Linked DNA regions of Rubinisphaera margarita. The protein of the gene in region 1 binds, or shares a complex with, the protein of each later gene. Links are inferred from orthologs where the notes say so. Each region holds a gene or a part of one and is shown on either strand. Other genes may lie near its edges.

Region 1 (5,692 bases):
CAGAATGCAGGCGACCGTGGTGAGGACACCATAGTCGGCGGCGAGTTCGGCTCGCGTTCGTGGAATTGCCGACCGAGGCTGTTCGAATCGCCTCACATAACGAGCGACCTGCTGCGGCCCCGTAACCCGCTCGCCCGGGCGACGGGAATCGGCACCGCTGAGTACGCGGAGTCTCTCGGCGGGATCGGGCCGAGTCAGTGCGAAGATCAGATCCGCGGTTTCGGTGTCGATATCCGGGGCGAACTCGTGAACATGCGGAATCGTCTGCTCGATGTGAGCGTTGATCTTGAAAAACGGATCCGCCGAATAGTGTGGGGGACGGCCACAGGCCATCTGCCAGAGCAGGCACCCGGCTGCATACAGATCCGTCTCTGTCGTCCAGGATCCGGTGCGGATCATCTCAGGAGCCAGATGGTCGTAGGCATCGAAGGGAAGGGGAGTCTGCAGAGTCCACATCGGTTGAGACGCAGGGAGAACCCCGGTGTTCATCACCCGCAGCTGACCGCGTCGATTGAGCATCAGATTTCGAGGACGCAAATCTCCATGGACAAGCCCAGCCTGATCAAACGTCCGCAAGTGATGCAGCAGTTGTTGAGCAATCGTTCGGACAAGCGGCTCCGGAAAGCGACCTCGGCGAACGAGCAGTTCTTCGATCGTCACGCCGTGCTGGTATTCGTGGATCGCACATGCGGAGCCGTGGTGTTCGAGGATTTCGACCGGGGCTCCCGTCGAAGCGAGCCGCGACTGGCTCCCGAGCCGTCTTCGCAATTCCGTGAGGCTGTCCTGAAGCTCCGACGGCGAGTGATCGCCTGCGAAGTACTGATCGATCAGCACGAACTGCCTGCCCGTTGCGGACTGTCCCAGAAAACGACGGGTCACACGATCGCCAGCGATCGGCGCGATCACGTAGAAATTTCCAATGCGAAGCTGGGCGTCCCGACCGGAGGCCAGGCAGTCGGCCTGATAGGGCGACAGTTTGCGGCGTTGAACGAGCGCGTCCAGCCAGATGGAATCGAAGGCTGGTAAGTCCGTCGCCAGGCGATGAACTGCCGCGCGACAGCGAAGCACATCCCGCTCACGGCAGGATGTGTACTGTTCGAGCCGCGCAATCAGATCACGTGAGGGGGGATCGTACATGCCCCGGGGAGTCCCTTCCCGCCTGGAGAATGTCTGGGGTGACTTCAGCGGCTGCGCAATGCGTCCGGTCCTGAGGGCACGTCTGCCCGACCCCAGCGTTTCTGGCTCGCAATATACCGCAAATGCTCGCGGGACCGAAAGATCAGTCGCGGCGCACCGGGAGCAATGCGGTTCGGCGGATGCCGTCGATGACTATTCGTCGCTGGCGACGAGGACGCTGCTGAGCGCCAGAGAGTAGTCATGGAGTTCGTGCGGCTCGAAATAGATCTCAATTTCCCGCCTGGCGGCATCCGGACCATCGCTGCCGTGAATCAGGTTCATCTGGCGGGAGGACCCGAAATCGCCACGAATCGTGCCTGAATTTGCGGCTCGACCGTTTGTGGCGCCCATCATACTCCGCATCACCGTGATCGCTTCCGGGCCTTCGACAACGAGAGCCACCACGGGAGAACTGGTGATGAACTCTTCAAGGTTCGGATAGAACGGCTTTTCGACGTGTTCGGCGTAATGCTTCCGAGCGAGTTCCGGGGTGACCTGAATCAGTTTCAGGCCGGCGATCTTGTAGCCTTTGTCTTCAATCCGGCTGAGAATGCGGCCAATCAGGCGGCGCTGTACGGCATCGGGTTTCAGGAGAATCAACGTCCGCTCTTGTGACATGGCGCTTTCAATCAAATTGCTGAGTCGGTGAGATTACTGGGCGGCTTGGCCGGAGGTCTGTTCCATCGATTCCAGAAAGCGGTCGAACAGGTACCGACTGTCGTGCGGACCGGCCGAAGCTTCCGGATGGTACTGGACTCCGAACACCGGTTTCGTCCGGTGGCGGATACCAGATACTGTATTGTCATTGAGGTTGATATGCGTCACTTCCACATCGTCGGGAAGCGATTTTTCATCAATTGCGAAGCCGTGATTCTGGCTGGTCACTTCAACCCGACCGGTTTCCTTGTTGAGGACTGGCTGGTTGCCGCCTCGATGGCCGAATTTCAGTTTGAAGATCTCTCCCCCCATCGCCAGACCGAGCAACTGCTGACCGAGGCAGATCCCGAAGATCGGCTTCTTGTCGATCAGCTCTTTGATCGTGTTGATGGCGTAATCAAGAGGACGCGGATCGCCGGGGCCGTTCGAAAGGAACACGCCGTCCGGGTTCCGGGCCAGAATCTCTTCGGCGGTCGCGGTGCCCGGGACGATGTCGACTTCGCAACCCGATTCAACCAGGTGGCGGGGAATGTTCCATTTCATTCCGTAGTCAACGGCGACCACTTTGGGCCGCTTGCCGCTGCCCGCTTTGGGAATCGGGCTGCCCGAGGTATTGCGGGCCAGTTCGGAGAGCGGTTCGGTCCAGCCGACACATTCGGTCGGCATCACTTCGCGAACGTAGTCCTGTCCGACGAGTTCGGGAGAAGTCTGAGCCTTCTTGATCAGCGATTCATCGTCCAGATCGGTGGTGGAGAGCACACCGGTCATCGCTCCCTGGCTGCGGAGCCGACGGACCAGCGCCCGGGTATCGATTCCCTGGATTCCGATGACGCCGTTCTCTTTCAGGTACGAAGACAGGGAGTGCGTCGCGCGATGGTTGCTCGGTTTCTCGCACAGCTCGCGGCAGACAAAGCCCTTCAGGGCAGGGCGTCCGCTTTCGACATCTTCCGGATTGACGCCGTAGTTTCCAATTTGCGGGTAGGTCATCACGATGATCTGACCGCAGTAGGACGGGTCGGTGATGATCTCCTGGTAGCCGGTCATGCTGGTGTTGAAAACGACTTCCCCGAAGGATTCACCTTCTGCTCCAAATGCGGTTCCGGTGAAGACAGTACCATCGGCGAGCGCGAGTTTCGCGGGACGAGATTCAGACATGAGCGGTGAGATCTTCCTTCACTGAGCGGAACAGGATTTCGGTCGGAATTTACCAGACCGATCGGCAAATTAAAAGGATCGGACCCTCAACAGTCAACGGGCTGATGCGAGACTCCGCCCAGCAAGACTCTCAGGCCGACGGCACTTCCATCGCCACTTTGAACTGCGCTGATGCGACGATCGGCGGAACGACATGCTGCGCGTAAAAAAAGCCGCGAAGATCATTCTTCGCGGCTCTGTTCCATCGACTTCGAATTAGGCTTCACGAGTCAGGGTGAAGTCTTCGAAGGTGATCTCGTTCTGATCCTTCTTCATGGCCGAGAAGAACTCGGACATCAACCGGTAGAAGTGGATCGTGCGGATCGAGTAGAAGTTGTGCTTGCCGTCCCGACGAGCTTCGATCAGACCGGCAACCCGCATCAGAGCGAGGTGATGGCTGACGGCCGGCTGGCTCTGCTTGAGCAGATCGCAGAGGGCGGTCACGTGGAGTTCACCCGAGCTCTGCAGATAAAGCAGGATCCGCAGACGGGTTTCGTCTGCCAGCAGTTTGAAGGACTGAACAAGGTCCTTTTCCAGCTGCTCATCGATTTCGGTGTGTGCTGGTGTGCGATCCCGCAGAACCTCGTTCTGCCGAGACTGAGTCGTCGTGGGGACTGGGGTAATCATTAGCAATTTTCCTTTGTGGCCGCATTGTCGTGGCCGGTGGTCAAAAGCACGTTTCCAACCAGGTTGGACGTTCAACGTGCGAAGTTTCGTTACTCAGAATCCTCGATGGGGGTCCTTCAAGTTGAGGAAATCGTATCGTGGTTTCTACCTATGTCAACTGGTCTTACCAGAAGTTGGTGCACAATTCAAGAAATCTTGATCTGACATTAATCCCAACAGACAAAAGGCGATGATTTCTGCTTTCGAACCTTCAGACAAGTGGACGTGCCTTTCGAGTGCTTAAGTCCATTCACCCGCGGCAGACCGAATTATCAACCTTACTAATATGATGTCAATATCAGCTTCGAGGTTCGCGGCGGTACGAAGGCCGGTTTCCGGTTTGCCAGAATCAGGTTCGCAAATGCCAGTCCAGAACGTGAGGTTTTTTCGTGGAAGCCGCTAAGTCACTTCCTGAGAACACCTTAGGGGAAGATCCTCTCTCATTTACTCGGAAGGCGGGTCTGGCTGTCGGGCCAAAGTTTGCGGAAAAATCGGGCATCAATCCTCAGGTTTAAACATGTTGATGCGAGAATGCACCGGTGGGGTTCGCGAGGGCGGATCTCAGCATCGGTCGAAAACCATCAGGGGAAGTCTGAGTTTTTCGAGGGAGTGTTACCCCCGAGATCATTGATCGGTTTGCTGGCAGCCGGGAACGAAAAGAAGAAGGCCAGTTCGCTTTGAACTGGCCTTCTTGCAGAAAGTCAAATAGTTCGCCTCAAATCGGCGATTTTCGATCAAGGCTTGGGGCGAAACTCAGGATCTGAGAAAATGGCCTTTCAGCAACAATTCCGGTCGAGCGGATTGCCCCCTGATCGAGACTGGAGCAATTGCAAGATTCGACTGCAGGAGAAGCATGAAAATGTTCTAGAATTCGCCGAGTACGTTGCCGTCCTGGCGATTCAGCAGGTTCTCGAAGACAACGTCGTTATGAGCGTTGTTCGGAGCGGCCGAAATGTTCTCACTGATGAAGCGAACAGCTCCATCGGCGAGCAGGAACTGAGCTCCGCCCTGGTGCAGGCTGCTGAAACCGAACTGACAGGCGTCTCCACCCGGGGCGGCGACACCGCCGACACTCGTCGCGGTCGAGTTGAGGGCGACCGAACCGTTGCCCATCGTCGAGCGAAGGTTCTGGTTTTCGCCGGAGTTGAGTCCGAAGACCACACCGCCGTCGCATTCGCGCTTGTTGCCGCCCGAGTTGCTCAACTGCCACGCCCGTTCACCAACCATAATCGTGTTGCTGGTTCCGTCGGTGATGTCGCGCATCTGAAGCTTCGAGTTCCGCCAGAAGCAGCCGTTGGCCGTGCTGGTTTCGTGGAAGGTACTCACAAGGGTATCGCCGGTGGCGACAGCCAGTGAAGCGAAGCTGGAGTTGTTGCCGACATAAGTCGAGCTGCTCAGCGAGTACGGAGTCGGGGTGGCGTCGTTGATCTGATTGTTGGAGTTGCTCGAGGGAGCGATATCCGACGGACAGGTCAGCGAGTCGATCGGCTGCTGCATCTGCTGACGCGTGGCGGCGATGGCCAGAGCCTGGGGCAGATTCAACTGACCGACCTGCATCAGGTCGTACAAGGCGCTCTGTTCAATCTGGGGCAGGATGTAGGTCTGCCATCCCCAGAAGCTGGCGGCGTCGGTTCCGGTCGTCACGCCGGTCTGTTGTGCGACGTAACCCGGAGGAAAGGTCGAGAAGGTGTCGTGATAGTTATGCAGAGCGAGTCCGATCTGCTTGAGATTGTTCTTGCAGGAACTGCGTCGAGCGGCTTCGCGAGCCTGCTGAACTGCTGGCAGCAGCAAAGCAACAAGAATGGCGATGATTGCGATCACTACCAGCAGTTCAATCAGAGTAAAACCTTTACGCATCCGCACCGAAATCTTCATCGAACCTCCAGATTGATTAAAAACTCGATCCTGTCACATTGCAGGATCCCTGTGGATTGGTCCTTTCTCGAACGCAACGGTTGCGTGAGCGTACCGCGAGCGAACGTTCGAGAACGGTCTTTTT
Region 2 (6,525 bases), on another replicon or contig:
ACGACCTATCTGCACTTCAAGAACTGGGTCGATGCCATTAACGCCAACGACCCGAAGGCCTGTAACAACCCGCCGGATCTCGGTGCAGCTGCCATCACGACCGTAATTCTGGGAGCTCGCAGCTACCGCGAAGGTCGTGTGTTCCACTTCGATGCCTCGACCGGAACGATCTCCGACGGAGACGGCAGCTGGGCGAAGAAGTGGGAAAAGAACTCCGAAGATCGTGGTTCCGCGAGCCACGTGCCCGGTTGGACCGCTGGCGATTACGGTTCCACGCTGCGTGAGCCGGACTACATGAAGCTGGCCGGACCCTGGGTAAACGGCAACCCTCCGGAAAACAGCTAGGCTGGATTTGTCTCCAACGAGACCCGAAGCCGCACGCGTTCGAGCGTGCGGCTTCTTTTTTTCATAGAGCGAGAGGGGAACCCGAGGCCGGTCAGTGGAGTCGGTCAAGCCGAACAACCGGCGTATCTGACATGTTCGGCAAACGCGGAGCGGTCGCAAAAAGCGGACTGGTCGATTCGTGATGAGATCAGCGGCAGGGATTCTCATCTTTGGGCCGGTTCCGACCGGTCAGCCAGAGCTATATTTGTCCACGCTGCTGCCCTTCTCTTCCTTTCGGAGTGTCCGATGAACCGTCCCGCTCGCATATTGATCATCGACGATGATCCCGCCTGGCGGAAATACATGCAGGTCGTGCTGTCCAGCCGAGGGCGCTACGAAGTCCGCACCGTTGCCGATCTTGAGACGGCGCTCAACAGCCTGCGGGTGGAATCTTTCGACATTGTGATGACGGATCTGCATCTGGTCGCAGAGGACCGGAGCGAAAGCAACGGACTCGACATCATCACGATGTTGCGTCAGGAGGGACTCGAGATTCCGGTGATCGCCGTCACGGCTTATGGCGACGAAGGGAAAGTGGTCGAAGCACTCAGGCGAGGAGCTGTCAATTACCTTCCAAAGGCCAGCGTCAAGAACGAACTGTTCAGCATCGTAGAGTCGGTTTCGAAGACCGTCGCAAAACGGCATCTGAGATCTCAGTTACAGAGTTCCGTGACCCGTCTGGAAATGGCATACGAACTGACCACCGATTGCCAGCTGGTTTCTCCGTTCATCGAGGGACTCAAGTCCAATCTTCTGGAGCATTCTCCGTTCAGCAGTCATGCGACGTCGCAGATGCTCGTGGCGACCGAAGAGGCCCTGGTGAACTCGATCGTTCACGGCAACCTGGAAGTGGACTCAAGCCTTCGAGACGAGTCCTATAGTGAATACGAAGCCCTTGTGGCGGCTCGCTCAAGCGAGGCTCCCTATTGCGATCGGCACATACGGATTGATGTCGTGATTGATCGGAGCCAGGTGCAGGTTGTCATTCAGGATGAGGGAGCTGGTTTCGACATTGCAGCGGTCGCCGATCCGCGTCAACCGGAGTTTCTCCTGCGACCCTGCGGTCGTGGACTGCTCCTGATGCGAACCTTCATGGATTCGGTCGAATATACCGACCGCGGTCGCTGCGTGCGTTTGACCCGGATGGTGCCGCAATCCGTCGACTCGACCCGAGTTGGTCAGAAGAATGCACGCCCCGTCGTGTGGGCCTGAAGCAAACGCCCCAGGCCCAGTCGCGTTGGGAGTTTTACTGCACGACGTCCGCCCAGTCCTGAAGAGCTCGAACCTTCGGAGACGGATCTTTCGCGAACGCTTCGAGAGCTTCAATCACGGCCAGGCATCCCGGCAGCGTCGTAACGCAGGGGACCCGATTGGAAACCGACGCGGCACGAATTCGACCTTCATCGGTGTTCGGACCGCGCTTACTCGGCGTGTTGAAGATATAGGCGATTTCTCCATTGGTCATATAGTCAAGCAGGTTCGGACGTCCTTCCTGAACCTTCTTGACGACCTCAACCGGAACTCCGGCTTCCTGGAGGACGGCAGCCGTGCCGGACGTGGCAACAAGCTCGAAGCCGAGCTGGCTGAGCCGTCGAGCCGGCTCGACCATTCGCTGCTTGTAGTTGCCCGCCATGCTGATGAAGACTTTTCCGCTCGACGGAATTGTCGATCCAGCTGCAAGCTGGCTCTTGGCGAAGGCTTCGGCGAACGTTCCGTCGATTCCCATGACTTCCCCGGTGGAAAGCATTTCGGGGCCCAGGACGATATCGACGCCCGGGAATCGCGAGAACGGGAAGACCGATTCTTTCACCGAGGTGTGCCGAGGCACGACTTCTTCGGTAACGCCCTGCTCTTTGAGCGAGACCCCCGCCATCACTTTGGCGGCGATCCGCGCGAGAGAGACTCCGGTGGCTTTGGAGACGAATGGCGACGTGCGGCTGGCGCGAGGGTTGACCTCGAGAACGTAGACCTCGTTCTGACCCTCATTCTGCTTCACGGCGTACTGGATATTCATCAGGCCGCGAACCTTGAGTTCGCGTGCAAGGGCGTAGGTCGCCTGACGGATCTCTTCGATCGTGTCCTGAGACAGCGAATGCGGTGGGATCGCACAAGCCGAGTCACCCGAATGGATGCCGGCTTCTTCGATGTGTTCCATGATGCCGCCCACGATCGTCGTCTCGCCATCGGAAATGGCATCGACGTCGACTTCGATAGCGTCCTGCAGGAACTTGTCGATCAGAACCGGATGGTCCGGCGACGCGTTGACCGCTTCGGTCATGTACTTGAAGAGCTGGGATTCCTGGTAGCAGATCTGCATGGCCCGGCCCCCGAGCACGTAGCTGGGGCGAACGAGCACCGGGTAGCCGATCTGCTGAGCCTGAGCGACCGCACCTTCGACATCGATGGCCGTTCCGTTGGGAGGCTGCTTGAGGTCGATTCTCTGCAGGATCTTCTGGAATCGTTCGCGGTCTTCCGCATCATCGATGCTGTCCGGAGAGGTTCCGATGATGGGAACTCCGGCAGCTTCCAAACCTTTGGCCAGGTTCAATGGCGTCTGTCCGCCGAACTGAACGATCACTCCGTCCGGCTGGATGCGATCGCAAATATTCAGCACGTCTTCGAGCGTCAAAGGTTCGAAAAAGAGAATGTCGGACGTGTCGTAGTCGGTCGAAACCGTTTCCGGGTTCGAGTTGACCATGATGCTTTCGATGCCCAGATCGTGGAGCGCGAAAGCAGCCTGGCAACAGCAGTAGTCGAACTCAATTCCCTGTCCGATTCGGTTCGGACCCCCACCCAGAATCATGATACGGCGGGGCTTCTCAGGATTGCGTGCCGGCGACTCATCTTCCTGTTCGTAGGTGGAATAGTAGTATGGGGTGTAAGCTTCGAACTCAGCCGCACAGGTATCGACCTGCTTGAAGACCGGTTCAATGCCCTTCTGTTTACGATATTCCCGAATCTGCAGTTCGGAGCTGTTCCACCATCCGGCCAGCTGTTGATCGGAAAAGCCCGCGCGCTTCGCCCGGTAGAGCAATTCGTCGGGGCAGTCCTGAACCTCAGGGTGTGTTTTGAGTTCCAGTTCAAGCTGCACCAGTTCTTCGATGTGCCGCAGGAACCAGAAATCGATGCTGGTGAGTCGATGAATCTCGTCGAGATCGAAGCCATTCAGTAACGCGTAGCGGATGAAGAAAACTCGCTCCGTATTTGGAATGGCAAGTTTGCTGCGGATCTCGTCGTGTGAAAGTGTCTCGCCACGACCGCAGAGGTCCTTCTTGCCGCCACCGAGTCCAAAGTGGCCAATCTCCAGACCACGCAGGGCCTTCTGGAAAGATTCCTTGAAGGTTCGCCCGATGGCCATTGTTTCACCGACCGATTTCATTTGCACGGTCAGGACCGGGTCGGCATCCGGGAACTTTTCGAAAGTCCAGCGCGGAAACTTGGTGACGACGTAGTCGATCGTCGGCTCGAAACACGCGAGCGTTTCTCGAGTGATGTCGTTCGGGATTTCGTCGAGGGTGAATCCGACAGCCAGTTTGGCGGCGATCTTGGCGATCGGGAAACCGGTTGCTTTGGAAGCCAGCGCGCTGGAGCGGCTGACGCGGGGGTTCATCTCGATGATGACCATGCGGCCGGTTTCGGGGTGAATGGCGAACTGCACGTTCGAGCCGCCGGTTTCGACGCCGATCTCCCGCATACAGGCAATCGTGGCGTCCCGCATCCGCTGGTATTCTTTGTCGGTCAGCGTCTGAGCGGGGGCGACGGTAATGGAGTCGCCGGTGTGGACGCCCATCGGATCGAGGTTCTCGATCGCGCAGATAATGACACAGTTGTCATTCTTATCCCGCATCACTTCCATCTCGTACTCTTTCCAGCCGAGTACGGATTCCTCAATCAGAACCTCGTTGACCGGAGAGAGCTGGAGGCCGTTGCGAACCTTCTGTTCGAACTCCTCACGGTTGTAAGCGATTCCGCCGCCTGCACCACCCAGCGTGTAGCTGGCTCGAATGATGAGCGGCAGGCCGATCTCGTCGAGAATGGCGCGGGCTTCGTCCATGGAATGGACAACCGCCGAGCGCGGGACGTCCATGCCGATGGACACCATGGCCTTTTTGAACTGCTCGCGTTCCTCGGCTTTGGCAATGACGTCGGCTCGGGCACCAATCATCTCGACGTTGTACTTCTCGAGAATGCCCCGTTTGAAGAGATCCATCGCAGTATTCAGACCCGTCTGTCCGCCCAGGGTGGGCAGCAGCGCATCTGGCTTTTCCTGCTTGATAATCTCTTCGACGTATTGCCAGGTGATCGGCTCGATATAAGTTCGGTCCGCAGTGCCGGGGTCGGTCATAATCGTCGCGGGGTTCGAATTGACGAGAACGACCTCGTATCCCAGCTCGCGAAGGGACTTACAGGCCTGAGTTCCCGAATAATCGAACTCACAAGCCTGACCGATAACAATGGGGCCTGATCCAATGATCAGGATTTTATGCAGGTCGTCGCGACGCGGCACGTCTTCTTCACCTTCCGTTAATTCATCAGCACCTGAAAAGAAGTCGCAGGGCGGCGTTCCGCAACTCGACCGGCGAACCGGGAGACGGAGGATCTGCGAGAGCGCCCGATGGCGCACAAAATTTGAGCCAGATTAACAGGCCTCTGCTGAGATGCAACCGTATGAGGCACGTTCAGATCGGATTGAAGGGCCTTCGAAACGGTCGTGAAATCGACATCAATGGATCGGTCTGGGGAATTCGCTCAAAATTTGTCGATGAGGCAATTTTCTCTGAGCCCGACGTTGATTTCAAACGTCAAATTCAAAGACAATTGATGCTGTTCAGAGTGTACAAAATGAAGTAGGAGTTGTCTCGTGAGATGCGGGCTGATATTCGCTGCCATGTTACTGCTGACGGGATGTGAACCCGAGCAGCCGACACAATCGGTTCCGCTGTTGCCTGCTCGTCCGAACGCTCCTGCAGCCGCGCCGGCTGTTCCAGCTACGCGCCCAGCGCTCGGCCCGGTTACGAGGCCGAACAGTGTCACACCTCAGGATTCGACAACGTCCGGGTCTCGCCCTGCGAACTCGGTTGCGAATCCGACCGCTCCAGTGATGGCTTCCGCGGATGATCCGGAAGGAACACCCGAAACGTCTTCGTCGTCAGAAGCGGCGGGAATGGACATGCCGCAGACGCCTGCGCACCAGATGATGGGAACAGCCGCGGGAGATCTGAGGGAACTCACTCGATACAAGATCAAATTCCGCTGGTGCCCTCCCGGCGTCTTTCAGATGGGAAGTCCAGAGACCGAAGCCGGTCGCGACAGCGATGAAACCACGGTGGAAGTCGCCCTGACGAATGGCTACTGGATCGGTGAAACCGAGGTCAGCCAGGAGGTGTGGAGTGCGGTGATGGATACCAGCCCCTGGAATGATCGGGCCGGAATGAAGGCCGATCCCGCCTTGCCGGCGATCGGAATTACCTGGGAAGATGCTGCCGAGTTCTGTCGCCGACTGACGGAAATCGCCCGTGAACGGGGAGATTACCCGAGCGATGGCGAATTTCGATTACCGACGGAAGCTCAGTGGGAATACGCCTGTCGTGCGGGAACCTCGACACGTTTCAGCTTCGGCGACGACATCGATGCGTCACTCGCGGCGGAACATGCCGAGTACAAAGCGGCGGCTGATCGTCGCTCGCGGCGAATTCCGGAACCCGTGGGACGGATCAAAGCCAATCCCTGGGGCATCTTCGATATGCACGGCAATGTGGCCGAGTGGTGTCGGGACAACTATCAGTCTTCATTGACGGACGGAGAAGACCCCGTCTTCGAGAACGACGGTTCCGACCGTGTTCTTCGTGGCGGTGACTTCAGTAGCGAACATGTCGAAATACGATCGGCTGCCCGTGAAATGAAAACGCAACGGGCCCGCAGCGCACAGATCGGATTCCGCCCGGTGTTTGTCTTCGAAAATCCTCAAACTGCTGAGCTTGCGATGGCTCCGGAGTCGTCCCTGGTCCCGGAGATGCCCGAAGGGCTGACAGGGAATCAGGCGGGCGAAGTGCGAAAGTTCACAGCGTTCGAGATTCCCTGTGTCTGGTGTCCGCCGGGGGTGGCCATGATTGGAAGCCCCGATTCTGAAGCCGGCCGCAA

What was found.
Region 2: the proteins of carA (region 1) and carB are in contact, whole or in part, in a solved structure (PDB 1KEE), measured with the Escherichia coli proteins. The link is inferred for Rubinisphaera margarita from one-to-one orthologs.

The regions. Positions count from the first base shown.
Region 1 is NZ_JAKFGB010000003.1:139,312-145,003, forward strand. The notes cover bases 909-3,846. They hold carA (glutamine-hydrolyzing carbamoyl-phosphate synthase small subunit), read right to left. Parts: upstream 2,989-3,846; coding sequence 1,828-2,988; downstream 909-1,827. Other genes in these bases: L1A08_RS00535 (serine/threonine protein kinase), read right to left, coding at 909-1,137; ndk (nucleoside-diphosphate kinase), read right to left, coding at 1,330-1,794; L1A08_RS00550 (ArsR/SmtB family transcription factor), read right to left, coding at 3,244-3,654. In the rest of the region: more of L1A08_RS00535, read right to left, coding at 1-908; L1A08_RS00555 (DUF1559 domain-containing protein), read right to left, coding at 4,558-5,568. UniProt on the Escherichia coli protein: Small subunit of the glutamine-dependent carbamoyl phosphate synthetase (CPSase).
Region 2 is NZ_JAKFGB010000012.1:460,369-466,893, forward strand. Bases 1,431-5,201 are described here. They hold carB (carbamoyl-phosphate synthase large subunit), read right to left. Parts: upstream 4,892-5,201; coding sequence 1,631-4,891; downstream 1,431-1,630. Other genes in these bases: L1A08_RS10365 (ATP-binding response regulator), read left to right, coding at 1,431-1,596. In the rest of the region: L1A08_RS10360 (Gfo/Idh/MocA family protein), read left to right, coding at 1-345; more of L1A08_RS10365, read left to right, coding at 631-1,430; L1A08_RS10375 (formylglycine-generating enzyme family protein), read left to right, coding at 5,555-6,525. UniProt on the Escherichia coli protein: Large subunit of the glutamine-dependent carbamoyl phosphate synthetase (CPSase).